DNA from 4 places in the Vibrio owensii genome. Region 2 is predicted to be linked to each of the others. Evidence: predicted binding sites of a transcription regulator. Region 2 holds the regulator's gene; each other region holds the start of a gene.

What was found. The regulator PurR, encoded in region 2, represses purine synthesis genes. The targets are predictions, from matches to a motif close to TNANGNAAACGTTTNCNTNA.
Region 1: the regulator PurR is predicted to act here: its motif matches at 4,061-4,080, upstream of pckA (phosphoenolpyruvate carboxykinase (ATP)).
Region 3: the regulator PurR is predicted to act here: its motif matches at 2,632-2,651, upstream of purM (phosphoribosylformylglycinamidine cyclo-ligase).
Region 4: the regulator PurR is predicted to act here: its motif matches at 3,323-3,342, upstream of ihfA (integration host factor subunit alpha).

The regions. Positions count from the first base shown of each region.
Region 1 covers NZ_CP019959.1:1,682,015-1,689,782, reverse strand. Annotated here, with positions in the region: gene A9237_RS07585 (AsmA family protein) at 1-2,098, opposite strand, end outside; gene pckA (phosphoenolpyruvate carboxykinase (ATP)) at 2,259-3,887, opposite strand; gene hslO (Hsp33 family molecular chaperone HslO) at 4,225-5,100, opposite strand; gene hslR (ribosome-associated heat shock protein Hsp15) at 5,132-5,518, opposite strand; gene gspC (type II secretion system protein GspC) at 5,775-6,698, shown strand; gene gspD (type II secretion system secretin GspD) at 6,735-7,768, shown strand, end outside.
Region 2 covers NZ_CP019959.1:727,051-734,818, reverse strand. Annotated here, with positions in the region: gene A9237_RS03190 (putative signal transducing protein) at 1-57, opposite strand, end outside; gene A9237_RS03185 (TVP38/TMEM64 family protein) at 57-746, opposite strand; gene A9237_RS03180 (TfoX/Sxy family DNA transformation protein) at 867-1,457, opposite strand; cyclic di-GMP riboswitch class I at 1,574-1,663, opposite strand; gene purR (HTH-type transcriptional repressor PurR) at 1,949-2,953, opposite strand; gene torD (molecular chaperone TorD) at 3,398-4,045, opposite strand; gene torR (two-component system response regulator TorR) at 4,279-4,992, shown strand; gene elyC (envelope biogenesis factor ElyC) at 5,108-5,914, opposite strand; gene cmoM (tRNA uridine 5-oxyacetic acid(34) methyltransferase CmoM) at 6,029-6,820, shown strand; gene mukF (chromosome partition protein MukF) at 6,823-7,768, shown strand, end outside.
Region 3 covers NZ_CP019959.1:2,745,146-2,752,913, reverse strand. Annotated here, with positions in the region: gene A9237_RS12645 (DUF2066 domain-containing protein) at 1-294, opposite strand, end outside; gene A9237_RS12640 (uracil-xanthine permease family protein) at 530-1,783, shown strand; gene upp (uracil phosphoribosyltransferase) at 1,910-2,536, opposite strand; gene purM (phosphoribosylformylglycinamidine cyclo-ligase) at 2,716-3,756, shown strand; gene purN (phosphoribosylglycinamide formyltransferase) at 3,900-4,538, shown strand; gene A9237_RS12620 (class II glutamine amidotransferase) at 4,622-5,467, opposite strand; gene lpcA (D-sedoheptulose 7-phosphate isomerase) at 5,529-6,104, opposite strand; gene fadE (acyl-CoA dehydrogenase FadE) at 6,464-7,768, shown strand, end outside.
Region 4 covers NZ_CP019959.1:312,219-319,986, reverse strand. Annotated here, with positions in the region: gene A9237_RS01405 (aminoimidazole riboside kinase) at 1-813, opposite strand, end outside; gene A9237_RS01400 (LacI family DNA-binding transcriptional regulator) at 1,050-2,045, shown strand; gene A9237_RS01395 (AEC family transporter) at 2,057-2,935, opposite strand; gene ihfA (integration host factor subunit alpha) at 3,462-3,758, shown strand; gene A9237_RS01385 (RelA/SpoT domain-containing protein) at 3,903-4,679, opposite strand; gene A9237_RS01380 (thiopurine S-methyltransferase) at 5,016-5,666, shown strand; gene purT (formate-dependent phosphoribosylglycinamide formyltransferase) at 5,746-6,921, opposite strand; gene cdd (cytidine deaminase) at 7,069-7,768, opposite strand, start outside.

The sequences.
Region 1 (7,768 bases), 950 kb from region 2:
CGATAGCTGAGTTCTCGCTTTCTTTCGATGATTTTTCTACAAGGTCTGAGTCTTTTTGTTCTGTGATAAGTTGCTCTTCAGAGTGCGCAGCTGTGGTCGACTCTTTTTCTTCTGCCACTTCCTCACTTAACTCTTCTTCAGGTTGTTCGATGTTGATTGCGTCGATGTTTGTCACGCCGGTCGCTTCGGGAGCGCTCTGTTCTGGCTCCACCGGCTCTGTCTGCTTTGGCTTATTTAGGCACTCATTTGTTTCCACTTCGCCACTCAGTACATCACCTTTGATCATTCCACACGATTCTTTAAGTTGATAGTTCACACCGCTCAGTGGGTTGTTCGCCATATCAAACTCTCCAGATAGCTTACCTGAGATAGCTTTGCCGGAAATGGTCACGGGTTCTAGCTTCACTTCGCCGCGCTGAGCCTCTAAGCGCAATGGGCTGAAGGTGATTACCTTGAGCGAATCATCTGCTTGTGACTTCAAGGTGGTATCGCGCAGGTTAGCTTCCACTTCTCCCGACAAGCTGTAAGCAAGCATGTTTTGATCGCCTGCTAAGCCTTTTAAATCAAGACTTAAGTCTGAGAAGCCATTGACCGCAAGTGCCATTGGTAAGTATGGATGAAGTAATTGCAGTGGAATACCATCCGCATTGAGGTTAAGCGCCCAAGGTTGGCTGGTGGTGCTGAGATCGATTTGACCCAAGCCTTCGATATAGCCTTGCTCTAACGGGGCAAATAAGCGTGTCAGTTGCCAGAAGCCGTTTTCACTCTGTGTTGTAATTGCTGCGTGTGAGGTGATGACTTGGTCGTAACTCGCGTTGACGACGCTGGCATCAAGCTTGCCGCTCCAAATGCCCCACTGACCATTGCTGTGTTTTACTTCGAGCTGGTCACCTTCCAAATTCAAGCCAGAAAGCTGCCAGTAAGGTTGTTTGGATAACTGGATTACTTGGCTGCGTTCTATCTCTAACTGCTTCACATCGACTTGCTGGAGCTTCTCTGTGGCTTTTTGCCACCAGTCAGTCTTGTCATCTGGTTGGATAGCCCATTTTAAGCCGCTGATGGTCGCATTGTTGATTTTCCAATGGTCAGGTTCGAAGTCGCCAGATACCTGAACGCTACCTTGCTGCCAATCCAAGCTCAGTTCTTTCAATTTGACAGCCCCTGGCTTGAGTTGGGCGTTTAAACGAGGCTCAACCGCGGTTTGGTCTTGGAAACTGACACTGTCAGCTTGCAGAGAAATCTGCGCCGTTGTGCTCCATAATGACAGCGGGAGCGAAGCGTTTTCTACCGATAACTCAAGGTTTTGCCAATGCCAGTCTCCGTATTCGATATCCGCATTGAGCAAATCGAGGCTGTTGAGATGGTTGATATTAACGGGCAACGCTTGCCATGGTTTGGCGAGTAAGGATTGCAGTTGTAGATTGTCGATTTTCAGCTTATCAACGGTCACGTTAATCAACGACCAACCTTGTGGGTATTGTTCACCCTGACCAGAGACTTCACTGCCACGCCATTTAAACGATGCGCCATAAAGTGTGCTGTCTTGCGCTTTGTAGTCCACATCGACAAGCAGTTTATTGAAAGCTTCACCATTCCAATACAATTGTTCGGCAGAGAGCTGAACCTCACCATAAGGCATTTGCTGCGTGTCACTCGACCAAGTAGGGTCTTGGATTTGGACGTTCAAACCATTAATGCTGAATGCATCATCGGCGTAATCGATGTTCTTCAAGGCGATTTGATGGAAATAAACATTGTTGAGCTCTGGCATTGTTGGCATACCTTGCTGCAGGCTCAGTCCATCAATCAACAGGCTATCGACAATCCATATTCCATCGCGGCGAACATCAGGGTTTAGCCATAGATCGACTTGCTCGATGAAGGGTAATTGGTCTTGTTTGGTCGCTATCCCACTCAGGGTTAGGTGGTAGGGAAACTCGTATTGAACGTTTTCTGCTTGCAATGGCAAGTCGACTAGATCAGAAAACAGGTTCCATGTTTGACGAGAATAAGAGGTGGTCAGCATGCCCACAAAGACGGCTGGAATCGCGATCGCCAGTATGACGATAAGAAGTAGAATTCGACCTGCTGTTTTCATCCCTGCCAAAACCTGTCTGTAAATTGGGGTAAGTGAGTATCGACTTACTTAGATAGGCTTAAGCTTGTATCAATCTCTGGTTGGATTCAATAAAAAGCCCCTCAAAAGAGGGGCTTGAAGATTATTTTTGTAGCTAAGTCACGAAGGCTTAACGAGTGGCTTAGTCTAGCTGAGGGCCAGCTGCCACTAGTGATTTGCCTTCTGCGTTGTCAGTGTACTTATCAAAGTTGTTGATGAAGCGCTCTGCCAAGTCTTTTGCTTTGCTTTCCCATTGTAGTGGGTCAACATAGGTATCACGTGGGTCAAGGATGCTTGGATCCACACCTGGTAGTGAAGTTGGCACTTCTAGGTTGAAGATTGGAATGTGCTTAGTTTTCGCTTCTTCAATCGAACCATCAAGGATCGCATCAATGATGCCGCGTGTATCTTGGATAGAGATACGTTTGCCGCTGCCGTTCCAGCCGGTGTTGACTAGGTAAGCTTCTGCACCGGCTGCTTCCATGCGTTTCACTAGTACTTCTGCGTACTTAGTTGGGTGTAGAGTTAGGAACGCTGCACCAAAACACGCTGAGAACGTTGGCGTTGGTTCAGTGATGCCACGCTCAGTACCTGCTAGCTTAGCGGTAAAGCCAGACAAGAAGTGGTATTTAGTTTGCTCAGGAGTCAGTTTAGAAACCGGAGGAAGTACGCCGAACGCATCAGCCGATAGGAAAATCACTTTGTTTGCGTGACCACCTTTCGATACTGGCTTAACGATGTTGTCGATGTGATGCAGTGGGTAAGACACACGAGTGTTCTCAGTCTTAGAACCGTCATCAAAGTCGATAGAACCATCGCTACGAACCGTTACGTTCTCTAACAGCGCATCACGGCGGATAGCGTTGTAGATATCAGGCTCAGCTTCTTTCGATAGCTTGATGGTTTTCGCGTAACAGCCGCCTTCGAAGTTGAACACGCCGTCGTCATCCCAACCGTGCTCGTCATCACCAATCAGTGCACGTTTAGGATCAGTTGATAGGGTCGTTTTACCTGTGCCAGATAGACCGAAGAAGATCGCAACATCGCCTTCTTCACCCATGTTTGCACTACAGTGCATTGATGCGATGTCTTTTAGCGGAAGGAAGTAGTTCATCATTGCGAACATGCCTTTCTTCATTTCGCCGCCGTACCAAGTACCACCGATCAACTGAGTGCGCTCTGTTAGGTTGAACACAGTGAAGTTTTCAGAGTTCAGACCATGCTCTTCCCACTTCTCGTTGGTGCACTTCGCACCGTTCATTACCACAAAATCAGGTTCAAACGTTGCCAACTCTTCTTCTGTTGGACGGATGAACATGTTTTTCACGAAGTGCGCTTGCCACGCTACTTCAGTGATCACTCGAATGCTCAAACGAGTGTCTGGGTTTGCACCACAATAACCGTCAATCACAAATAGACGCTTGCCTGAAAGCTGGTTGGTCACTAGCTCTTTTAGGTCGTCCCATACTTCTTTGTTGATTGGTTTGTTGTCGTTTTTCACCGCGTCAGAAGTCCACCACATGTGCTCTTCTGTCGTTGCATCTTTAACAATGTACTTATCTTTTGGTGAGCGACCAGTAAAGATACCAGTGTCTACGGCAACCGCGCCGAGTTCTGTAACCACACCACGTTCATAACCTGTTAGGTCAGCACGGGTCTCTTCCTCAAACAGCATTTCGTAGCTTGGGTTGCGAACAACCTCTTTAACGTTGTGCAGTCCGTGTTTGGTTAGATCAAGTGTTGCAGCCTTTGTATGTTCCATAACGGTCATAGGTGCTCCTTATAAGGATTTTTGTAGGGATTTTGTAAGAATGTTTTAATTTTTATCTGCTCACCATGCTAGCAACGGGGCGGGGAGAAAACAGGGATATAGTTCAAAAATTATCCATGATTTCAGTGTGGTTTTAGGTAACCCGTCACATATTGGTGCGAATAGTTTATCGTGGCCGCAAACCTTTGCGCTAGGGCAAAAGAATTATTAATTATTTAAAATTAAGCGGTTGCTTTATTACGTTGGAGGCTAAGGTATACGAGGGGTTGATCACAAAAAGGCCAGCGTGATGCTGGCCTTTTGATAGGAAAATTACATGCTTGTTAAGCTATGAAAATTAATGCACGGTTTTATTGCCGGAAGTTGCTTGCGTATACAGTTCGGTAATTTCAGGTTCGTCGAACGTGTATGACGTGCCGCAGTAATCACAATGTAAAGAAATTGTACCTTCTTCCGCCAAAATGTCATAAATTTCAGATTTATCAACTGTGATGATCGCCGCGCCACTGCGCTCGCGAGAACAACCACAGTGGAACTCCACAGGTTGTGGCTCGTATAGGCGAACAGAGTCTTGGTTGTATAGACGGTAAAGCAGTTCGTTTGCTGGTAGCGTGAACAGCTCTTCGTTCTTAACCGTTGCTGTTAGTTGCTCTAGGTGTTCAAAGTCTTCAGGAGTACCTGTACCGTCTGGCATTACCTGAATCATCATACCTGCCGCATGCTTTTTGCCTTCGTGCTCGCCAGTGCGGATCCACAAACGCGTTTTTAGCTGCTCTGAGTTTGCGAAGTAGCCTTCGATAACGTCAGCCAGTGTTTCACCTTCTAGGCCAACCACGCCTTGGTAGCGTTCGCCTTTTTTCGGCTCGATGGTGATCACTAGGTAACCTTTGCCCATCATTTCGTGCAGCGTTGCGTCATCAGCAATGTCGCCTTCCCAACGAGCTACGCCACGGATCTTCTGATCGTGGTCGCCATTGATGACTGCCAAAGATACAGGGCCATCACCTTGTAGTTGGATAGTGATTGAGCCTTCGAACTTCAAAGTTGCAGTTAAAAGTGTGGTTGAAACGAGTAGCTCACCCAACAGTTTTTGCAGTGCTGCCGGATATTCCTTGCTGGAGATAATACGTTGGTATGCTTCATCCAATTGAACCAACTCGCCACGTACAGAAAGATCTTCAAATAGGTAGCGGTTTAAAACATTATTTGCCATGGAGTGCTTTCCTCGTCGGTAATTCCGGCTTTTATTGGTGTTTGAACTTAATGATGTCGCGGCGCTGCTTTTTGTCTGGGCGGCGTTCCGGACTAGGGTTGTGGGCGTTGAGTTTACGCTGTTTCGCGAACTCTTCGCGTTGGCTGACGCTTTCGTCAGTTTCGCGATAGAGCGTTTGAGCGATTGGTGCGCCCATTCGACGATCAGAGATTTTCTCGATGATCACCGTCTTCTCTTCATTACCTTGACGAAGACGAATCTCAGCGCCCAACTCAACGGTTTTGCTTGGTTTGCTTCGTTGCCCATTATAGTGGACTTTACCGCCATCGACCATATTGCGTGCGATGGAACGGGTTTTATAAAATCTGGCAGCCCATAGCCATTTATCTAGCCTTACGGCTTCATTTGTGGAACTCATACGACTCTACACTATCTAATCACTGCAAGAATGATGCAGTGACTGGTGGATTATTCACCTACAGATGGAGCCAAGGCTGTTTTTTTTCAAGGGAGTTGGCAAAAACTGCATAAGAAAAAGGTATGAAAAGGAACTTGTGATATAGTTCACTGCTCTTTGTTGAGTAGTAATTTTATTGCAATTTTAGCAAGATAGAGTCGACACGCTTTCATTCATAGTGAAAGTCGACGGACGTAAGAATAAAGGAATCAATTCAGTGAAGCGTTTAGAGCTAAGTGCAGGATTATCAAGCAGCCCGCTACTGGCTCAGATTAAGTCCAACAATCACGTCATTCAAGCGAAACTAAGTTTGCTCTTAACTTGTCTATTTATAGCAATGACAGGTTGGATACTTGGTAAAGTGGTGTGGTTAGCAATGCCTCAAACCTCTGGTGTGACTCAATGGAAGCCATCAGCAAACGCTGTTGCGTCAACTAATAAAAAAGACGCGATTGATTTCAATGCCCTCCAAAATGCCAACTTGTTCGGAAAGTACACCGAGCAAAAGCCGGTCGTAGTAGAACAACCTGTCGTGCAAGATGCGCCTAAAACCCGCCTAAACCTAACACTTGTTGGTGCTGTTGCGAGCAGCAACGCAAAAACGAGCTTAGCGGTGATTGCAAACCGAGGTAAGCAGGCAACTTACGGCATCGGTGAAGAAATTGACGGCACGCGTGCAGAATTAAAAGCGGTTTTGGTTGATCGAGTGATCATTGATAACCAAGGTCGTGATGAAACCCTTATGTTGGAAGGCATCGAGTACAGCAAGTTGTCTGAGAGTCGTCCGGCAACTCGACCAAAAGCAGCGAAAGCGGATAACTCATCCGCAGTGAGTGAAAAGGTCGACCAAATTCGTGCGGAAATTGCTAAAGATCCGCAAAGCGTATTCAAGTACATCAACATTTCTCCGGTTAAGAAAGACGGAGGAATCATCGGCTATCGCGTCTCACCAGGTCGTGATGCGGCGTTGTTTAATGATGTCGGTCTAAAACCTGGTGATATTGCGGTGCAATTAAACGGGATCGATTTAAGTGATCCTTCATCTTCAGTAGAACTGATGCAAGTGATGAACGATCCGCAAGAACTGAATTTGACTGTTGAGCGCGATGGCCAGCAGTACGACATCTATATCCAATTGTAATACTTAGGCAAGCTGCGTAAGTTCAGGGAGACATACGTGAAACATTGGTTTAGCAAAAGTGCTTGGTTACTTGCAGGGACACTACTCTGCGCTCCGGGTGCGATGGCGAACGAGTTTAGTGCAAGTTTCAAAGGCACTGACATTCAAGAATTCATCAACATTGTAGGTCGTAACTTAGAGAAGACCATCATTGTTGACCCGTCTGTACGCGGCAAGATCGACGTGCGCAGCTATGACGTTTTAAACGAAGAGCAATACTACAGCTTCTTTTTAAACGTACTAGAGGTTTACGGTTACGCTGTTGTTGAAATGGATAACGGTGTACTAAAAGTCATCAAATCGAAAGATTCAAAAACTTCTGCAATTCCTGTTTTGGGTGATGACAGTGCAAAAGGCGACAGCGTGATTACACGTGTAGTTGCGGTGCGTAACGTATCGGTTCGTGAACTTTCTCCACTACTGCGCCAACTGATTGATAACGCAGGTGCGGGTAACGTGGTGCACTACGATCCAGCCAACATCATCTTGATCACCGGCCGTGCTGCGGTCGTAAATCGTTTGGCTGAAATCATCAAACGTGTTGACCAAGCGGGTGATAAAGAAATTGAAGTCGTAGAGCTGAGAAATGCTTCTGCGTCTGAAATGGTGCGTATTGTTGACGCTCTGAACAAAACGACCAATCAAAAGAGCACGCCTGAATTCCTTGAGCCAAAAATCGTTGCGGATGAGCGTACCAACTCAATCCTGATTTCTGGCGACCCTAAAGTTCGCGCGCGCTTGAAACGTTTGATTCGCCAACTTGACGTAGAAATGGCAACCAAAGGTAATAACCGCGTGGTTTACCTGAAGTATGCGAAAGCAGAAGACCTAGTTGATGTACTAAAAGGTGTATCTGACAACCTACAAGCGGAAAAGCAAGCGGGTCAAAAAGGCGCATCAAATGCGCAACGTGGAGAAGTGGTGATCGCAGCTCACGAAGCGACTAACTCGCTAGTTTTGACTGCTCCGCCAGATATCATGATGGCGCTGCAAGATGTGATTTCTCAACTGGATATCCGTCGTGCACAGGT
Region 2 (7,768 bases):
GAGAAGCTCACAGACGATATGAGCTTCTGCAGGATTTTTAGCGATGTATATCTTCATTAAGCATTTCCGTTTTGAACTTGGGCTGGACGAACTTTATTCATAACCCATTTTGCGATGATTGGGAACAAGCCGAGCAGAGCAAACGACGCTAATACGGTTGGTGACACAATTCCTGAAAGACTGTCGATAGTGGCGAGCTGTGTACCTGCATTTAGGTAGACGGCAGTACCTGGCAACATACCGATTTGGCTGGTTAGGTAGAATCGTGCGACTGACATTGGTGTTAGCCCCATCAGCAAGTTGATCAAGAAAAACGGAAATACCGGAATTAAACGTAGAGAGAAAAGGTAAAAAGCGCCGTCTTTTTCTACACCTTGGTTAATGGCATTTAACTTATTACCGAACTTGCTTTGTACCCATTCACGCAACAGGTAACGGCTGCTTAAAAACGCAATGGTTGCACCGATTGTGCTGGCAAAAGACACTAAAAGTAAACTCGTCCAAAAACCAAACAAGGCGGCACCCAAAAGCGTTACAACCGCAGCTCCAGGAATAGAAAAGGCGGTGATAGCAATATAAGCAAAGAAATAGGTAGCGGCGGCAAACACGAAGTTTTGGTCAATGAAACTGTTTAACGCTTGTTGCTGTGCTTTTGCGTTTTCTAGCGTTAAATATTGACCGAAGTTGACACCTAAAAAGATGATGGTCGCGAGTAGGATCAGTCCTAAAATCAGTTTCTTATTCATATCAATGGCTCCGTTTGGCTTCTTAAATAATAAGACAGAATGGAGTAAGAAAAAATTTCAAAAAAAAACCGCAGTGTGAAAACTGCGGTTTTTACTCAATGTCATGCTGAAATGATTGCTCTACGAGAGAGCACTCATCAACTCTTCCCGGCGAGACTGAGGTACGACGCTCCAATGTGTTCCGTTGATAGCGCCTTCAAGCGCCCACAACAATTCAAGGCTTACCGTAGAGGCATGCGTATCTTGGATTGCTTTATAAGCGTTTAGGGCACCTTCTTCTTCTAGTTGCTCGACAGAGTCAATGCCTGCTTTCTTCAGCATACGTTCAGTTGCAAGGCGTAGATTAGGAAGGTCTTTCAATCGGTTAGGTTTGGTGCTCGCTTGCTGTTTTTTCTCTTGCTTAGCAGTCTCTAGAGATTGCTTTGCAACTTCAATCAAGCGATCGGTCGAATCCCATAGATCATCAGAAATAGCGTAGTATTTCGTAACAACTGGGAAACCACGTTTCTTGTAGACGTACGGTTTTAATCCTTGAGTCTCGAAGTCAGATGAAGTTTGTTGGTCAGCTCGTATATGAAGTTGATTGTTCACAACTAGTGCAAACATCGTTTCATCGGCGAAGAGCCCAAAGCCGCCAAACATTGAGCGCGACTTGATATTACCAAGTGCCTCAAACAGCTTCATTGAGTCTTTGAGTATCGGTTTATCCATGATGTGTTATCTCGGTGTAATTAATATTACGCCACCAAAAATCAGGTCCGAGAGATTAGCAAATGCATGCAGACACAATGTCATTAAAGGGTAAACTCACTTAATGCATATTTGCCATCGGTAACCCCGCTACCTTCCATCTAATAAGATGGTTCAGGCCGGAGGCTTTGCGTCCCACCCTTTCGAATGGTTTGCCCTGTGCGTGACTCTTTGAGAATACTTCGTATATTGAATTAACATCACGTTTCAAATATAAAAGTGTGATCTTGGTTCAGTTAATAGCGTTAAATTGATGTGTTTTGTTTCATATTGCTGAGCATCTACTTGTCATACAAAAGCTTGATGTAGGAAATGGACTACACCTTAATTAAAACAGCAACTTATCGAAGTTTAAGGTTGTATTCTTGAACTGAAATATTAAGGGAAAGTTATTTTTAGGCATTAAAAAAGCGCCCATAAGAGCGCTTTGTAAAATGAGTTCGCAGATGAGGTTAGTTTAGTTTCTTAACCGTGTTGCGAACAACGATCTCTGGTTGCATCTCGAACACACGTTTCTCGTGTTCTTTGTCTTTGATGCGCTCCAAAAGGATCTCAAATGCGTTTTTACCCACACGACGTTTTGGTTGGTGGATAGTCGTTAGCGGTGGAGAAAAGTATTCTGCAAGCTCAATGTTGTCGTAACCGATCACGGATACATCATCCGGTACTTTGATACCGTTTTGCTGCAAGCGGCTCATTAAGCCTAGCGCCATTGTGTCGTTAAAGCAGAAGACAGCCGTTGGGCGTTTTTCCATTGCAGTGATGTTATCTGCCGCCAGTACAGCAGTATCACACTCAAAGTTACCTTCAAGAACCCAATCTTCGTTAACCGTTAGGTTTGCTTCCGCCATCGCTCGGCGGTAACCAGCGATACGCTCTTGGCACGCCGCTTTTTCAAAATGACCGCTCAAACATGCGATGTCAGTGTGACCGTTATCGATCAGGTATTTCGTCGCGATGTAGCCGCCTTCTTCCGAGTTATCGATGATCTTATCTGCCTGTGAGCTCTCAGGGCCCCAGTCCATCACAACTTTTGGAATGTCAGAATGGCGGTCTAGCATCTCTTTTAGCTCTTCCGTCAAGTCAGAACACATTACTAGGATGCCATCTACGCGTTTCTCAGCTAGCATGCGGATGTAGTCACGTTGCTTCTCGTAGATACCGCCCGTGTTACAAAGAATTAGAGTGTAACCTTGACGGTAACAGTAACTCTCAACACCATCGATGACTTCAGAGAAGAATAGGTTGGTTGATTGAGTAACTAACATACCGATAGTACGAGTAGAGTTGCACTTCAAGCTACGAGCAACGGCGCTTGGCGCGTAATTTAGTTCATCAACCGCTTTCATTACTTTTTCTTGGGTTGCTTCTGCAACAAAGCGAGTTTTGTTAATTACGTGCGAAACCGTTGTGGTAGAAACGCCGGCTAAGCGAGCAACGTCTTTAATAGTGGCCATAAATGATGTCCTGTATCGAGCTACTGAATACCGTGAGTGAAGACAACCATACGCTTAGGGTCTTGCACAAACCGAGCAACTGCAAGAAAGGGCATTGCTGAGATATTTGGCAGTGGTTGTTCCGAATCGGTATAAAAAGATTTGTAGCAACATTTGTTGCTGAGACTCATATTCCCTTCTTTTATAAGTGAGGAATTAGTCAGCAATCATGTTAAGAAAACACAAAAACCGCTATATTTCAGCGGTTTACATATAAATCATATTTAATCGTTTGCGCTCACATTTTAGACTGATGTGGGCAGGCTGGCAATATTTTCAGCGGTTGTTTTGTGCCCTTGAGGTCACATTTTCACGGCTAAATTGGTTGGGTTTCTTTAAGCCAGATTAAAACTAAACGAATAAAATAGGGAGCCTAAATAGCAGGCTCCCTAAAATAGGCGGCAATTATTCACCAAGAAGGTAGGTGCTGTCCAGTTTACAAAATGCAATTAATAGTTGCGCAACGCTAACATAGAAGCCAAATTCGTCGAACTGCTTACATTTAGCGGCAAACTGAGGTAGCCAAGTCAAAAGATGCTGTTGGATGAAATCGTTCTGCTTTTCGAACGCTTCTTCCATATGCTTTTCTTGCTCTAGTTCGTTAGAGCGAATAATCATATTACCCAAGAAATCCAACTCTACCGCTAGGTGGTCAGCTGGCTCTTTCAGGTTTTCATCAACTTGCACGCCAAACTCTGCCATCAGTTTTTCCATCTCTTCTGCTGGCTTGTCGTTTAGCAGACCAGATTGGCCGATGTACATAGAGGCATAAGGCAGCGCACCGTGCTTTTCTGTCTTAAGGAAAAGCTCACAAAAGTCTGCAGCCAACTCAAGTTGCGCGTCTTCACGATCTTGTAGGCGGTTAAGTGCATCAACAAGGGTATCCACAGCTGGTTTTAATGACTCATTTTCACCAAGGCCAGCCAAAAAGCTTCGAATTTCAACACTGTGGTAGCTTTCTAGTTCTTTCTCTGTCAGTTCTTTTGCGAACAGGCTAGAAAACCACCAATAGATTTCTGCGCGTTTCTCGTTAAAAGCTTTCACTTCTTGCATTTTTTTGCTCCTAAATGGTTATCCCCTAAGTGTAAACAATTAAGATGAATAGCAGTAACTATAATTGTTATCCATTATGGGAAAATATGCGCGTTTATGAATGGCTGTAAATAAGCTTGCTTTGAATCAATAAAAACGCAAAATCTTGCTTTTTAATGTATCTATGACTAGAAATGTTACTAGTTATGAATAGAATACGTCTTGGAAAATAAAAAAGACAGAAAGTGGTGTAAATGAGCTATCACGTATTAGTCGTAGAAGATGATGTAGTAACTCGTAGTAAGCTTGCGGGCTATTTCCAAAATGAAGGCTACAAAGTTAGTGAAGCAGAGAGCGGGGCAGAAATGCGCGAAGTGCTTCAAAGTGGCGATGTAGACCTGATCATGTTGGATATTAATTTGCCTGGCGAAGATGGCCTTATGCTTACGCGTGAATTACGCAGCCAATCAGATATCGGCATCATATTAGTGACAGGACGCACGGATAGCATTGACAAAATCGTTGGCCTAGAAATGGGCGCAGACGATTATGTGACAAAGCCTTTTGAACTAAGGGAATTATTGGTTCGCGTTAAGAACTTGCTGTGGCGCATTTCGGCGGCACGTAGCGGTTCGCAAAAAACAGCGAACGACACTAATGAAGAACACATTGTGCGCTTCGGTGAGTGGACGTTTGATATTCAACGTCGTGCTCTGAGCCGTAACGGTGAGCCAGTGAAACTAACCAAAGCGGAATATGAGCTATTGGTGGCACTGTCTTCGTACCCGAATCAGGTACTAAGCCGCGAGCGTATTTTGAATATGATCAGCCACCGAGTGGATGCGCCAAACGATCGTACTATCGATGTACTGATTCGACGCATGCGCGCTAAGATGGAGTTTGATCCAAAGAACCCACAAATCTTTGTGACCGTTCACGGTGAAGGCTACATGTTTGCAGGTGACTAAATCATCGCAATAAAGAAAAAGGAGAGCATCGGCTCTCCTTTTTTGTGTCTGTGATTTCAGTTAAGACAATCTAACGATAAGTTTTATCAGCGACAACGTTCTTGCTAGGCAGCAATTAAGGTTGTGCGACTTCAGGCTCTTCTATTTCAACCATTGGCGTTTGTCCTACGTTGTCACGCAGTTTCTGCCATAACCCACCAAGATACTCATGCCAGTACAGTTCGGTTTGCTCTAAGTAACGAGCTTTCGGTGCGTACTTTTGCCATGGCTGCTCGATGTCATCAATCGCCATAAAGTTCGTTGGTGCAGGGATGGGTTTAATACCCGCAGCGTTGAACTCATACAAAGCACGTTTCATGTGGCTCGCCGAAGTTACGAGCACGATGTCTTTTTGCTTAACAAACGCGGCTGCTTGGCGAGCTTCTTCCCACGTATCTTTGGCGTCTTCCAATAAAATAATATCGGATTTAGCAACGCCAAGAGAAAGCGCGACGTTTGCCATCATACGAGCATGGCTAATTTCAGAACCACCTGCATAACCAGACAGGATTAACTTCGCACCTGGGTACATGCGCAAAATACGAATGCCCTCGGTGAGTCGCATCAGTGCTGTGCGACTTAATTGAGAGGTCGGTGGGATCTCATCGTCCACCACATGGCCATTACCAAGAACCATGACATAGTCGACGGTACCAGAAACGGGTAAAAACGCTTTGTACTCGCGCTCTAGCGGCATCAGTAGCTTAGTTGAAACAGGTTGGAAGGCAACGAGAAAAATGCCGACAAAAGAGAATAGAACAACAAAGCAGCCAGTTTTACGTTTGGTGGTAAAACTAATGAGAGCAAGACCTAACAAGCCTATGATTAGCAATGCCGGAAGAGGCATCAACAAGGCTGACATAACTTTTTTCAGCTCAAACATACATAAATAGTCCGAAAAAACATCAATTGATAATAAAAATGAGGATAACCCTCTTTATTCCTGCTTTCCTTGTGACAGAATAGCGGCACAATCCGTTATGATAACTCAGCAGAAGTGACAGAAGACCGCAATTTCGACGATATCGCCCACAAATTTGCAAAAAATATTTACGGCTCCGATAAAGGGGAGATCCGCCAAATCATTGTGTGGGAAGATTTTCTACAGATTCTAAGTGAATTAGACGCCGACCATCAAGCCCTGCAAGTCCTTGATGCGGGTGGTGGGTTAGCACAATTGTCGCAAAAGCTTGCTAAGCTCGGACATCATGTCGCTTTATGTGATCTATCTTCGGAAATGCTGCAACTAGCAAAGCAGGATATTGAAAAAAACGGTTTGCTTGAGCAGTATCGCCTGATTCATTCACCTGTCCAATCCATTGGTGACCATATGGAAACGCAGGTGGACCTTGTCATGTTTCATGCCGTCATGGAGTGGTTGGTCGACCCGAAAACCGCACTCGAGACCGTTTTGGAACAGGTCAAGCCGGGGGGCATTGCTTCGGTTATGTTCTATAACCACCACGGCTTAGTCTATAAAAATGTGGTTTGTGGCAACATTCCTCATATTTTAGACGGCATGCCTCACCGGAAAAGATTTAAACTACAGCCACAGAAAGGCCTAAAACCCGAAGAGGTCTATCAATGGATAGAAGATTCTGGTTTTAGTATTTGTGGCAAATCTGGTATTCGTTCCTTCAGTGATTACATAGGTAATATGCAATACATGGGCGATTACGAGTTTGAAGATGTGTTGGCGCTAGAAAAACAACTTTGTCGACAAGAGCCATACCTCTCATTAGGCCGCTACATACACGTGTGGGCTAAGAAGAACGATAAACAGGAATAACGATGAGTGAGATGACTCTCAATGCTGCAGAGCAACCAATCGATGAGTTGGTTGGCTGGGTTAAGCAGCACGATTTCTCGTTGAACCTGACCACTGAGCGATTGGCATTTTTGATTGCCATCGCTGTACTAAGTAATGAAAGGTTCGATGAAGAATTGGGTGAAGGTGAACTGCACGACGCATTTGCCATCGTCACTCGACTTTTTGATGAGACCGGCGAAGCTTCGGCTTTCCGTGCGAACAATGCCATCAACGAGATGGTTAAGCAGCGTCTTATGAGCCGTTTTGTCAGTGAGATTACTGACGGAGCGAGCATTTACCGCTTGTCGCCATTAGCGATAGGAATTACCGACTACTACGTGCGTCATCGCGAGTTCTCGAAACTGCGTCTTTCTATCCAGCTATCGATGGTAGCGGATGAAATGGCAAAAGCGATTGAAGCGGCACAAAAGGGTGGCACTCCGGGCCACTGGAAGAAAAACGTTTACGGAATTTTGAAATATTCTGTAGGCGAGATCTTCGATCAAATCGACCTTAACCAACGTGTGATGGATGAGCAGCAACAGTCTGTAAAACAACAGATTGCTGATCTACTTAATAAAGACTGGCGTGAAGCGATCAACAACTGTGAAGCGCTACTGTCAGAAACATCAAGCACGTTGCGTGAACTTCAAGATACGCTGCAAGCTGCCAGTGATGAGCTGCAAACTCAGATCCTAGATATTCAAGAAATTGTTTACGGTGATCCTGAGCTTGAGTTTATCGAAGAAGCCTTGTTTGGTCTACAAATGAAGCTGGACCGAATCACAAGCTGGGGCCAGCAAGCGATCGACCTCTGGATTGGTTACGACCGACACGTACACAAGTTTATCCGTACTGCCATTGATATGGATAAGAACCGTGCGTTTAGCTCGCGTCTGCGTCAATCCGTCAAAGATTACTTCGATG
Region 3 (7,768 bases), 1.5 Mb from region 2:
GCCACTATTAAACAGCATTTTTAAGCTGCTTTGACCATCCATTTGGCCATAGCCAAGTTGGGAAATATAGCGAGAACTTGAACCCACTGCCTTCTTAATTACTGGGTTGCTAAGGGAAGATTGGCTGCCTGTCGCACGCACAATCACATCTTGCATACCTTGTTGACGCGCGAGTTCTTCGCCGTCTTTTTGCTCACCGTCGATCGCCACTTCGGCACGATAGATATCTACCTGAGTTAATGCATAAACTGGCAGAGACAACCAACCTATCAATAAGAGAGCTAAATAGCGCATAGTTTTCATAATCCTCTGAACAAGAACACGCATGATAAGCAACTATCAAATCTTGAGCAAGAAGAGTACTGAGTGAATTGTCTGTATTCTGACCAACTTAAAAGGCACGCATGAAACTAAACATTCGCTGACCTTATAAATCCACACAAAAGTTTGATCTAGACAACATTGCAATCGATTGCTAGATGATAAGATTCGCCGGATTTGTCTGCGTATCTTTGAATAGGGAATTATTATGAAAAATGCGTTACAAGGCGCTCAGATGCTCTTTGTCGCTTTTGGTGCTCTCGTACTTGTGCCACTTCTGACTGGCCTTGACCCAAACGTTGCTTTGTTTGGTGCTGGTGTCGGTACTCTTCTTTTCCAACTGATTACTAAACGTTCTGTTCCAATCTTCCTTGCCTCTTCTTTTGCGTTTATTGCTCCTATCATGTTCGGTATCCAAACTTGGGGTATCGGTGCAACCATGGGTGGCTTGATGGCTGCAGGTTTGGTGTACGTTGGCCTTGGTGCGATGATCAAAGTGCGCGGCGTTGGATTCATCCATAAAATTCTTCCGCCTGTCGTTGTTGGCCCAGTAATCATGGTGATTGGTCTTGGCTTAGCACCAACGGCTGTAAACATGGCGGTAGGTAAATCAGGTGACGGCGCAATTCAATTAGTGAACGGCGACGCAGCGATTATCATCTCCGCAGTGTCATTGCTAACGACGATTGCATTGAGCGTATTCGCAAAAGGCTTCCTAAAACTGGTTCCTATCGTTGGCGGTATCTTGGCAGGCTACACGGTGTCATTGTTCTACGGAGTCGTGGATTTCACTCCGGTTGCTCAAGCGGCTTGGCTAGCAATGCCAAACTTCACAGCGCCTGAATTCAACATCAACGCTATTTTATTCATGATCCCAGTCGCCATCGCTCCAGCGGTAGAGCACGTAGGTGACATGCTAGCGATTTCTAACGTAACAGGTAAAAACTATCTGAAGAAGCCAGGCCTTCACCGCACTATCGCGGGTGACGGGGTAGCAACAATTGCAGCTTCTATGGTTGGCGCGCCACCAAACACGACTTACAGTGAAGTAACCGGTGCGGTAATGCTAACTAAGGCATTCAACCCTGTAATCATGACATGGGCGGCAATCACAGCAATCGTACTTGCGTTGGTTGGTAAACTAGGTGCAACTCTACAAACGATTCCAGTTCCAGTTATGGGCGGCATCATGATTCTACTGTTCGGCTCTATCGCAACAGTCGGCCTGAACACACTGATCAAGAACCACGTTGACCTTCACAAATCACGTAACCTAGTGATCGTTGCTGTAACACTAGTGTTTGGTATCGGCGGCATGGCTTTCGGTATTGGCGAGTTCAGCCTACAAGGTGTGAGCCTATGTGGTATCGTGGCTATCATTCTTAACCTAGTGCTACCACACGACCTTGGTGAAAACCACGTGGTGGATAACGCACAAATGGAAGAAGAAAACGCGAAGTAATTTGCAGTGCGGCTTAATCGATTTAAGCCGCCCTTCCAGCTCTCGTATATTACAGATACAAAAAAGGCTTGGTTTTCACCAAGCCTTTGTTTTTCAATTCAGTAATAATCTAGCATCAAGCTCGAATTATTTAGTACCGAAGATCTTGTCACCTGCGTCACCAAGACCAGGAACGATGTAGCCTTTGTCGTTTAGCTTCTCATCGATTGCTGCTGTGTATAGCTCAACGTCTGGGTGAGCTTTTTCTAGCGCTTCGATACCTTCAGGAGCCGCTACAAGAACAAGTACTTTGATTGCCTGACAACCTTTCTCTTTTAGAAGATCAATTGTTGCGATCATAGAACCGCCCGTTGCAAGCATTGGGTCAACAACTAGAGCGATACGCTCGTCGATGTTAGAAGCAAGCTTGTTGAAGTAAGGTACTGGCTCAAGTGTTTCTTCGTCACGGTAGATACCAACAACACTGATACGTGCACTTGGCATGTGCTCAAGTACGCCGTCCATCATGCCAAGACCAGCACGTAGGATTGGCACTACTGTCACTTTCTTACCTTTGATTTGGTCAACTTCTACAGGACCGTTCCAACCTTCAATGGTTACTTTTTCTGTTTCAAAGTCTGCTGTCGCTTCGTAAGTAAGTAGGCTACCGACTTCTGTCGCTAACTCACGAAAACGCTTCGTGCTGATGTCACCTTCTCGCATTAGACCAATTTTGTGTTTTACTAGAGGGTGTTTAACTTCAACAACTTTCATTTCCATCTCCGGCTTTTTTGGCAATATTTAAACAAACCTTCAGATTATACATGATTTTTGCAGGGATATCAGGATAGATCACTAAAGAAAAAAACCGACGCAAACGTTTGCTATCTGTATTTAACCACTGGTAGAATAGCGCCGTTTTCATATCCAACTTAAAAACCGAGGACTTCCCTGTGAGTGGTAACAACTCTTCTCTTAGCTATAAAGACGCTGGTGTAGATATTGATGCAGGCAACGCGCTTGTAGATCGTATTAAAGGTGCGGTTAAGCGTACTCGTCGCCCTGAAGTGATGGGTGGTATCGGTGGTTTTGGCGCACTGTGTGAATTACCGACTAAATACAAACAACCTGTACTGGTTTCTGGTACTGACGGTGTAGGTACAAAACTTCGTCTAGCACTGGATATGAACAAGCACGACACCATCGGTGTAGACCTAGTCGCGATGTGTGTAAACGACCTAATCGTGCAAGGTGCTGAGCCGCTATTCTTCCTAGATTACTACGCGACTGGCAAGCTAGACGTAGACACAGCAGCAGATGTGGTTTCTGGCATTGCTGATGGCTGTGTTCAAGCAGGCTGTGCACTTATCGGTGGTGAAACTGCTGAAATGCCGGGCATGTACGAAGGCGAAGACTACGACGTTGCTGGCTTCTGTGTTGGCGTAGTAGAAAAAGAAGACGTGATTGACGGCACGAAAGTGGCAGCAGGCGACGCACTAATCGCTGTTGGCTCAAGCGGTCCACACTCAAATGGTTACTCACTTATCCGTAAGATCCTAGAAGTATCTGGCGCAGATAAAAACGAAGAGCTAGCAGGTCGCACTATCGGTGAACACCTACTAGAACCAACTAAGATTTACATCAAATCAGCGCTTAAGATGATTGAGAAGCACGACATCCACGCGATTTCTCACATCACTGGTGGTGGTTTCTGGGAAAACATCCCACGCGTACTGCCTGAAGGCACAAAAGCCGTTATCGATGGTAACAGCTGGGAATGGCCAATCATCTTCAAATGGTTACAAGAAAAAGGCAACGTTGAAACACACGAAATGTACCGTACGTTCAACTGTGGTGTTGGTCTAGTCGTTGCACTACCAAAAGACCAAGCAGACGCAGCGGTTGCTCTTCTTAAAGAAGAAGGCGAAAACGCATGGGTGATTGGTGAAATCGCTCAAGCAGAAGCAAACGAAGAGCAAGTTGAAATCCAATAACTTGCGAATCAAGCTCAAAAAATAAAAAGAATGAGGACGCTATGTCCTCATTCTGCTATCTGGAACATCGAAAACCATTCTAATAGTAGGTAATTTAGTGATTACGCACGTCAAACCTACAGTATCAAGGCAGTCTCAATATCATGAAAAACATAGTGGTCCTCATTTCGGGTAACGGCAGTAACCTACAAGCAATACTTGAAGCCTGTGAAGCCAACATGCCAAACGCACAAGTGGCAGCGGTTTTTTCTAACAAAGCTGATGCCTACGGTTTGGAGCGTGCAAAACAGTTTGATGTGAATGGTCACTTTGTCGATCCTAAAGCATTTGAATCTCGTGAAGACTTTGATGCCGAACTGATGAAGCAAATTGATGAATACCAACCAGACGTGATTGTATTGGCTGGTTACATGCGTATTCTCAGCAGTGCGTTTGTTTCCCATTATCTGGGTAAGATGATCAACATCCACCCTTCTCTATTGCCTAAGTATCCGGGTTTACAAACCCACCAGCGTGCCATTGAGGCCGGAGACAAAGAGCACGGCACCAGCGTTCACTTTGTGACAGAAGAATTAGACGGTGGTCCTGTTGTGCTGCAAGCTAAAGTACCGGTATTTGAAGACGATGATGCCGACGCACTCGCCGCACGTGTGCAGACTCAAGAGCACAACATCTACCCAATGGTGACTAGGTGGTTAGTCGAAGGGCGATTATCGATGACCGAAGGCAAAGCGTATCTCGATGGTTTTGAGCTAGGTGCGCACGGTTACGCCGACGAGTAGTTCTCAACTCCAAACACCAAACGCAAAAGGCAGCCATCAGGCTGCCTTTTGTTTTATTCGAATGTTTTACTGCGAGAAAACCATCACTCCAACGGCTCAGTCGGCGCTTGGTTACCCGGCTTAGGCGCAGCAAATGGTACATCCGTTAGCGCTTCGGCGTTGTTCAATATCAACTCACCAACATGGAACAAGCCATACTCACCCGGCTTCATTCGATGCCAAGTCTCATTGCCAGTAAGCGGCTGAGTCGCAATCACAGAAACCACGTCGTTTGGTGTTGTCTCTTCTTGGAAGTTGATTTCTACATCTTCATCTAACAGCGCTGCCTTGCCAAATGGTGCTCGACGCGTGATCCAGTAAAGATGGTTGGTACAGTAAGTCATCACAAACTCACCGTCGCTGAGCAGCATGTTAAACACGCCCTTGTCTTTCAACTTATCACAGCACTGGGCAATATAAGCAAAGACCGCTTCCATATCTTGAGGAGGCTCAGGGTATTTGTCTTCCATCTGTTTGAGTAGCCAACAGAAAGCCATCTCACTGTCGGTTTCTCCGACCGGACGGTGACGACCCGTATACAAATCTTGGTAGTCAGTTAGCTGACCATTGTGTGCAAAAGTCCAATAACGTCCCCAAAGCTCACGCGTAAACGGGTGTGTGTTTTCTAGATTCACGCCACCTCGGTTTGCTTGGCGAATATGGCTGACCACCGCGCGACTTTTGATCGGGTAGTTTTGCACTAATTCAGCAATTTTCGAGTCACAACTTGGGTTTGGATCTTTGAAAGTACGGAACCCCTTTCCTTCATAGAAAGTAATTCCCCAGCCATCACGATGCGGGCCAGTGCGACCACCGCGCTGCATCAAGCCTGTAAAACTGAAACAAATATCTGTAGGAACATTTGCGCTCATGCCGAGCAATTCACACATGGTTTAACGAACTCCTTACCTTAAAACACAACTAAGCCAGTATTCGGCTTAGTTGTAAATCTTATTCCATCTCTTTTTCGATCAACTGAATGATGATGTGAATGATCTTAATGTGCACTTCTTGGATACGGTCTGCGTAGCCAAAGTGTGGTACGCGGATCTCGATGTCTGCAAGACCTGCCATTTTACCGCCATCTTTACCCGTTAACGCGATCGTCTTCATGCCTTTCGCTTGTGCCGCTTCAATCGCTTTTAGGATGTTGCCTGAGTTGCCAGAAGTCGACAAACCAAACAGAACGTCACCTTTGCGGCCTACTGCTTCTACGTAACGAGAGAATACGAAATCGTAACCAAAGTCGTTACTTACACAAGAAAGGTGGCTTGGATCTGAAATAGCGATACCAGCGTAACCTGGGCGGTTTTCACGGTAACGACCTGTTAGCTCTTCTGCAAAGTGCATAGAGTCACAGTGAGAACCACCGTTACCGCACGACAACACTTTACCATCTTGCTTGAATGAGTCAGCAATCATTTTCGCTGCCGCTTCGATTTGCGCGATGTTGTGGTCATCACTTAAAAACTTATTCAGAACTTCAGCAGCTTCGTTTAATTCACTTCTAATCAGATCTTGGTACATAAGACGTTCTCTTTATTATTTCGGCCACAGCGGAGCGTTTCCGCTTCTCACTTGGCAAATTGTTCTGATGCGAAATTCACACCGGACAGTTCATTACTCTGAGTTTACCCACAAACGAGAATTAGTGTCGATAGCGATCCAACAGATTTGGATTCATCGCGGTAATAAACTTGTTAACTTGCTTACGAAATCATCACCCAACTCCCAACTTTAGAATTTTAACTCTACTTAGATCACTTTTTACTCAATCTTGGGTTTTACATTTTATTAATATTTTGATTACACTTATGAGAACTGGTTAGACCTCTTACCAAAATACAGACGTACAACATAATTAAAGTCTGAAAAGGAAAAAACATATGGACATCTTGCTCTCAATCGTAGCGATGACAGTTGTATTAGGCATTACGCTTTACCACAGAATGTCACTCGTGAAATCCGTCAGTCTGCTAACTGCTGCCATGCTAGCACTGACTTTCGCAGGCTCAGTTGGTGTTATTGGCTGGGCACTTTACGTTCTTGCTGTTGCAGTGCTCGCGGTTTCTAGCATTCGCCAATCCCTCATTAGCCGCAAAGCACTCGTTATGTTTAAGAAAGTCCTGCCTGCTATGTCTCAAACCGAGAAAGAAGCCTTGGACGCAGGTACAGTTTGGTGGGAAGCCGAGCTATTCAAAGGCAAACCGGAATGGCAAAAGCTTCACGCAATCAAAGCGCCTAAGCTAAGCAAAGAAGAGCAAGCTTTCCTAGATGGCCCAGTAAATGAAGTATGTGCCATGGTGAGTGACTTCCAAGTAACGCACGAGCTGGCTGACCTTCCACCAGAAGTGTGGCAATACCTGAAAGACAACAAATTCTTCGCCATGATCATCAAGAAGAAATACGGTGGCCTAGAATTTTCTGCATACGCGCAATCTTTGGTACTGCAAAAACTAACAGGCGTATCTGGCGTGCTGTCTTCTACCGTTGGCGTACCAAACTCGTTAGGTCCTGGTGAACTTCTGCAACACTACGGTACAGAAGAACAAAAAAATCATTACCTACCGCGCCTAGCAGAAGGTAAAGAAATCCCATGTTTCGCACTGACTAGCCCAGAAGCAGGTTCCGATGCGGGCTCTATCCCAGATTACGGCGTGGTATGTAAAGGCGAATGGCAAGGTGAAGAAGTCCTTGGTATGCGTCTAACTTGGAACAAGCGTTACATCACTCTAGCGCCAGTCGCAACCGTACTTGGTCTTGCATTCAAACTGCGAGACCCAGAAGGCCTGCTTGGTGACAAAGAAGATCTTGGTATTACTTGTGCTCTAATCCCAACTGACCTTAAAGGCGTTGAGATTGGTAACCGTCACTTCCCGCTTAACGTACCATTCCAAAATGGCCCAACTCGCGGTAAAGACATCTTCGTACCGATGGACTTCATCATCGGCGGCGAGAAAATGGCAGGCCAAGGCTGGCGTATGCTGGTTGAGTGTCTATCGGTTGGTCGTGGTATCACGCTACCTTCAAACTCAACAGGCGGCATCAAAACTGCAGCGATGGCGACAGGTGCTTACTCGCGCATTCGTCGTCAGTTCAAACAGCCTATCGGTCACATGGAAGGCGTCGAAGAGCCATTAGCACGTCTAGGTGGTAATGCTTACGTGATGGATGCAGCAAGTAACTTAACC
Region 4 (7,768 bases), 410 kb from region 2:
GATCGCTTCTTTGTTCGCCCACTCATTTTGTTGAGCTAAACGAGCCAGCAAACCACCCACAAATGCGTCGCCAGCGCCTGTTGTATCTATTGGTTTGACTGCTTGGCCTGCAATCAGCTCTTGTTCACCTTCGAATACAACCAACGCGCCTTTTGCACCTTGAGTAATAAGGACAAGCGTATTGTTGAATGCTTTGATGGCTTCAAGACCCGCTTCAAGGGAGTCCGTGTCGGTCAGGAACAGTAGCTCATCATCAGAGAATTTCACCACGTCAGCCAGCTCAATTGCTTGGCGAACCACAGGTTTTAACTCTTCTGGGTTCGCCCAAACTTCTTCACGCAGGTTTGGATCAAAGCTGACGAAGCCACCGGCCGCTTTAATATCTTGCATCGCTTTTAGTGTGCTGCTGCGGCTCGGTTCGGTTGCTAGTGCGATTGAACAAACATGTAGCCATTCACCCTGAGCAAATTCGGGGATGTCAGCAGGGATTAGGAATTGGTCTGCACTTGGTTTCACCATAAAAGTAAAACTGCGTTCACCTGAGTCATCTAAATCTACAATCACTGTTGATGTGCGCTGTGCTTCATCCAACAGCATGTAATCTGTGTTGACTTGTTCTTGTGCCAGCGTTGCTTTCATGAAGCGACCCAAAGGATCTTGACCAACGCGGCCAAAGAAAGCACTGTTACCGCCTAATCGAGAGATTGCGACTGCAACGTTGGCTGGCGCGCCACCAGGGCACTTCAAATACGTGCTTTCTGTATCTGGAATCAAATCAACAACGGCATCGCCAGTCACCCAAATCTTACTCATAACTACTACCTAAAATAGAATCTAATCACTAACTACATTTTTGCTAAATCGTTTTAGCTAATCAATGTTTATTTGAACCAAAAAGGTCAAAATGACGTTAATTGTGATCTTAACCATGATCTAGAGTGTTTGCCCAAGCGCAAAGTGGGGGATTGTGATGGCTTTCATAATTAACCTGAGTATCATTGGCGGGATAATAAAAAAGCCCAAGCTTAAAATAACCACGGAATGACCAGGTGAAGAACAAAAAATTAAAGCTAGCGGACATTGCAGAACTAGCCGGAGTCTCTAAATCCACAGTCAGCTTTGTCTTAAATGGACACGCCAAGAAACACCGAATCAATGAAGACACCGTAAAACGTGTCCAAGCTGTCGTCGCGGAACACAATTACGCACCAAGCCTTTATGCCCGCGCTTTAAAAGCGAAAAAAACGTATACCTTGGGCTTGGTTATTCCTGATTTGGCCAACATGGGTTTTGCCACAACCGCTAAGCAACTCGAGAAGCTCGCTCGAAGCAGCGGTTATCAGCTGTTGATCGCCTCTTCTGAGGATGAACCTGAGCAGGAGCAAGAAGCAGTAAAGAGCCTATTAGAAAGACAAGTTGATTTACTGATGGTCGCAACGTCTATGTCTGACGATAGCTTTTATCAAGAAGTCAGACAGTCTACGCCCGTGATCTTGTTTGACCGTGTTATCGAGCAGCAACAGATGACGACAATCAAAACCGATGCTCATAACGCCGCTAAGCAAGTGGTAGAGAAGTTGGGTAAGGAAGCAAAAGAATGCGCTTACTTTGGTGGTCAGTTAGAGCTTTCTCCGAGTAAAGACCGTTTTGCTGGTTACCAAGCAGGATTGGAACAAGCCGGAGTGAAATTTGAAGCGGCATTAGTTAAACATAAGGATTACCAACCCGAGTCAGGCTATCAAATGATGCAGGAAACCTATCAAGAGTTAGGCCGCCTTCCGGAACGTTTATTCGTTGCTTCTTACTCTATCCTAGAAGGGGTTTTGCGTTTTCTTTCAGAGCAGCAACTGTTAAATGAAGAGATGAAAATTGCGACGTTCGACAACTACGCGATTTTGGATTGCTTACCAATTAAGATAGATTCGATTGAACAGGATTGTGATTTGATTGCGCAAAGCTTATATGAAGCTGGCAAAGCATTGCTTACCGATCCAAAACACACCCCGCAGCAAGTGGTGCTTCCTGCGAAGATCCACTATCGCTAGGACTGATTTGCTCAAGAGAGTGAAAGGGTAAACAACAGCAGTAGCGGCAACGTGATTATACTGAAGAAATTACCAAACAACACCATTGAAGCGACTGTCATTGGCTCAATGTTCAGTCGCTCTGCAAACAAATAGTTCATGACGGCTGGTGGCAGCATAGTGAACAACACCATCATTTGTAGTTGCATTGTCGGCAGTGGGATAAACCAATAGATTAATGTAAATGCGATCGCACCTGTCCCAAGCGATTGCACGGTACACATAAGGCCTACCTTCACCCCCCCTAATCTCAGGTTCAACATCTGGGCACCCAATGAAAGTAACATCACTGGTACCGCCGCTTGTCCGAGTAATGCGGTCGCCTCATACAACGGGTTCCAAATACCAGTTCCTGAAAGATTAATGAACAAAGCGAGTGAAGCAGATAGGAAAATCGGCATCTTAATGATCTGTTTGAATGGATTACCGCTACTGAGCAGCATTACACCCAAACTGATGTGTAAACAGGCAGAGACAACGAACAACAGCACTGCCGAGGGTAGAGCGAGTTCACCGAACGTATACGTGAACAGCGGGATCGCTAAGTTGCCGCTATTTCGGAACATGTGTGGTGGTGCCCATGCTTTAAATGAAAGACCGGTCAGTCTCGTAATCGGTAGCATCACAATGCCGGGAACGACGACAGCAAAAACAGCAGCAACTAAAAGAGGGGCTTGGTCCATGTCGAGAGGCATGCTTACCAGCGATGAAAAGACGAGTGCTGGCGTGAACACATCCATATTAATGCGATTGATGGGGCGAAAATCTGGTCTGATGTAGCGGCCAACGAGATAGCCAACAAAAACCAAAGCGAATACAGGGAAGAGAATGCTGACGACTTGGTGAAACATGTTGGCTCGCTAGTAAGAGGGCGGTATGTGAAAACAGTATCAATGTTTCCATTTGCCGTCATGGAGTAACACGCAGAATTTTGTCTTCGTTCAAGCTTTCGTTTTTCAATTCACCTAGCAGAATAGGTAAAAAAAGTATGCTGAATGTGACTGGTCAGATCTATTTTTGAAGTGACTCAAACTACTGAAAAACAGAGAAGTTTTGTGTCAATTGTTTGTAAAATAGCCAGTATCTGACATTTTTATTAAATAGTGATTAATGTTGTTTTAAGGTTTTAAACTAGTAATTTAAACTGGATATTTTTCTCGATAGAGAGGGAATTAAAGTAAAATCTGGAAATGATGGTAGGTAAAGTACCGCAGTGGTAAAACATTCGGTATATTAGCAAAGAAAAAAGTTGGCGAAAATCATAAGCTTGGCATACACTTCCTGATGTAACCCCGATATGTTGTTGAATTGGTAGGGTAAAACTGCTCTGGCGCTACACTAGGTAGCATTGTTTAACATAGCTTTGAGGAAAGTTTTATGGCGCTCACAAAAGCCGAACTTGCAGAAAACCTGTTTGATAAATTGGGATTTAGTAAACGGGACGCCAAGGAAACGGTGGAAGTGTTCTTTGAAGAAATTCGTAAGGCACTAGAAAGTGGCGAACAGGTAAAACTGTCAGGTTTTGGTAACTTTGACCTTCGTGACAAAAACGAACGACCTGGTCGTAACCCGAAAACTGGTGAAGATATTCCTATTACTGCTCGACGTGTCGTTACGTTCCGCCCGGGTCAGAAGTTGAAAGCTCGCGTAGAGAACCTAAAGGCAGACCAGTAAGCCATGTAACATGGAATGAGACCACGCTTTGTCGTGGTCTTTTTGTCTGTACGCTTCGTTACTTGCTAAAGAACAAATAAAAAACCACCGCAATTGCGGTGGTTTTTCAGTATTGAGGAAATCAGTTTCTAAAAGACGGCTTGTTTACGCCGCTTCTAGGTGTGTTGTCAGGTACGGATGCCAAGCTTCTTGATACAAGTTTTTCGATTGAGTGCGCATGCTGCGAATCGAAGCTGTCTCGATATCATTTAAGTTTCGTCCTTCTACTAGAGCCTGACGCTCCAGCTTCTGAATTTGTTCGTACAAATCATGCTCCGGGCCATTCTTAACATCAGCAATGGCTTTAAGGTGCAGTTGAACTTCAGCAATCAAATTCGTTTTAGGAAGACGAACCAACAGGTTCAAGTCGCGGTAGCCAGAAGCCGTTGGTTTCTTAAAGCGGTTTTTCACTTTAACGATGGTAGTTTCACGCTCTAACGCTTCGTACACAGATACAAGGCTTGCTACGTCATCCGCGACGATAGTTGCTCGTGCTAAGTCTGTAATTCGCTCTACTTGACCATCCAATTCGTGAGCAATTTTTTCTTCGGCACGATGTTGAGATTTAACGCCTGCGAAGTAAGGTTGGGCGTCAGTAAGAAGGGCAGTACTTTTACAGATGGTTTCTAACTCGAACTGTGCTTGGTGAGCTTTGCTGTAAAGTACGTCGAAATCTGAATAAGGTTGAGTTGGTTTGGAGTCGATTGACTGAATGCCATACAAACCACTAAGGCTATGCTTAAACAATTTTGAGCAAACTTCGTTTTGGCTAGCAGAACGGTTTTGTTGCTCGTTACTCGGGACATTTGGAAGTGCGGCGAACGCCGGCGCACGGCTTAGTACTAAAAGCATCAATGCTGTAGTACGTAAAAATAAGCTCATTCACTCTCCTTAACTTGCTTGCACTTAGAAAATGGGTAACGAAAAGGTCACTAAGATTCGCAAATCAGGTACTACCTAGTTAATGGGGGCTCTACGATAGATTCCAAGGCCGTTTTTTAGCCTTATGGTGGAATCGTGTTCTAGATCACCATTTTGCTTTCCTTTATTCTGACAACCAGATAAAGGAAGGGTTCATTCTTGAACGATAGCCATACTACCATTGCAGTATTAACCAAAGATGAACGGCATAGACAAATTTGAAAAAATCATTAGTCTTACCCCACAAAAGCGAAGCGCAAAGCTCGAATCCACAATCAGCCGACAAGTAGAAGTAAAATGAGAGATCAAGAATTTTGGCACAGTAAATGGGCGAGTAACCAAATTGGTTTCCACCTAGATGATGTGAATCCACTGTTACCTGCATTCTGGCAGCATACCAATCCTAAACGTGAAGACACCGTGTTAGTTCCTCTGTGCGGAAAGTCAGAAGATTTGGTATGGCTTGCGACGAAGCATGATGACGTGCAGGGTGTCGAACTCAGCCTTATCGCCGTGCGTGCGTTTTTTGCTGAACACTTCTACACGCCGACTGTCACATCACTAAACGGCATGCATGAGTTGTATCAGTTCGATGAGTTGTCGATTTACACTGGCGACTTCTTTACTGCGCCTGTTTCTAAAGCCGATATCATTTACGACCGTGCTGCGCTTGTGGCTTTGCCGCAAGAAATGCGAGAAGAGTACGTAACTCGTCTCAAGCAACTGTTGAACCCTGGTGGACGTATTTTACTTGTGACTCTTAACTACCCACAGGATGAGATGTCAGGCCCTCCATTTAGCGTGCCAGTCGAAGAGATTGAACAGCTGTTTGCGGGTTATAAGGTGACTTGTTTGAATGTCGAGCAAGCCGACGAAAACCATCCTAAAATTGTGAAGAAAGGTCTAAGCCGCTTCTCTGAAGAAGTCTACTTAATAGAGAGCGAATAAAGGACTTTTCGAACCCACAGAAAGAAAAAGCGCAGCCAATTGAGCTGCGCTTTTGTCTATCTTTAGCTGATTAATGAAATCAGTAAACGATCTGCACTTTAGATGCGTTATTTACTGCATCTTCAATCGAGTCTTCAATAGTCTTACGACGCGTTAAAACAACGCCTAAGCGACGACGGCCGTCTATCTCAGGTTTGCCAAAAAAACGTACTTGAGTTTGTGGCTGAGCCAATGCCTTGGCAACATTGTCAAAGCGGATATCAGTTGATGTACCTTGGCCTAAAATAACCGCTGATGCTGATGGTCCATACTGAACTATGTTGTTGATCGGCATTCCGGTGAACGCTCGAACATGCAGTGCGAACTCAGACATTTCTTGAGAGATCATGGTTACCATGCCGGTATCGTGTGGGCGAGGGGATACTTCATTGAAAATGACCTTATCGCCTTTAACAAACAGCTCGACACCAAAGATGCCGTAGCCACCCAGTGCATTAACAACTTTCTCTGCTGTATATTCAGCCGCTTTGATGGCGTTGTCTGACATTGCTTGTGGCTGCCATGATTCACGGTAATCACCATCTTCTTGACGATGTCCGATCGGAGCACAAAAGTGCACTCCATCAGCTGCGCGCACGGTTAGCAATGTGATTTCGTAATCAAAGTCAATAAAGCCTTCAACAATCACACGCCCTGCACCTGTACGACCACCTTCTTGTGCGTAATCCCAAGCCGTTTGAACATCTTCTTCTGATTTGATAACGCTCTGGCCTTTACCAGAAGAGCTCATCACTGGCTTAACAACACACGGGATACCAACGTGTTCTACTGCTGCTTTAAAGTCCTCAAAGCTGTCAGCAAATTGATAAGGGGAAGTGTTTAGGGCCAACTCTTCAGCTGCAAGGCGGCGAATGCCTTCACGGTTCATTGTCAGCTTAGTTGCTTTCGCTGTAGGAACAACGTTCAAGCCTTTCTCTTCTAACTCGACCAATTTATCGGTCGCGATAGCTTCAATTTCAGGAACCACGTAAGCAGGTTGCTCTTTATTGATGATCTCTTCCAGTGCCTGTCCATCAAGCATGTCGATGACGTAGCTACGATGCGCAACTTGCATCGCCGGAGCATCGGCATAACGGTCGCACGCGATCACTTCCAAACCAAGACGTTGGCATTCAATTGCCACTTCTTTACCAAGCTCGCCAGAGCCCAAAAGTAATACACGGGTAGCATGAGTGCTAGTAGCAGTACCGAACATAGTGTTCCCTTACAAAATAAAGTGATGAAACCGAATTTGCAGGGGATCATACTGATTTTTACGCACGAAGCAAACGTTTGCGCAAGGTTTTTTGATAATAAAAAAGCCCTACACTGGGTAGAGCTTCTCGCTTAGCGTTTGGATAAATTAAACGTTCACAAAACTCACTGGAATATCAGGGTTTAGCGCTTCTAGCGTTGATTGAGTATCGGCTAGGTGGCTGATCTTGCCTTGCGAGTTCTCAACCAGAGCAGCAGCTTTGATGTCTTCAAACTGCTCACCAGCCATCAGGATTTGAATCAGTGCAACCTGAAGCGGTGGAAGGCTAGGGTTGAACGCCGCGTTTTCTGCGTAAGCGCCTTGGAATACGCGACCACTGTTCATCTCTAGAGCAATACCGCTCAAGTTGTTAGTGTAAGGCGCGTGGCTGATGTTCATTGCGCTGACCGCTTTTTGGATCAGAGCGTCATCTTCATCACACACAAACTCGTGTTTTACATCTGCCATTAGACCAGATTCGATGCCTAAGTCTGCAGGACCAAAAGCTTCTGGAAGGTAGTGGTGTAGTGACTTTTCTTCGCGTTCTGGCAATTGGATCTTGAGTTCTTTTGCAGTAGTGAGTTCATTCATGAACTGACGACAGTGACCACAAGGGCTGTAGTTGATGGTGATGTCTTTCACACCATGTTCGCCTTTCATCCAAGCGTGGCTGATCGCACACTGCTCAGCATGAACGGTTTGACCCAGTTGAACGCCGAAAAACTCCATGTTCGCACCAAAGTAAAGGCGACCAGATAGACCGCGAACAATCGCACCGACATAGAATTCAGAAATTGGAGCGTAAGAA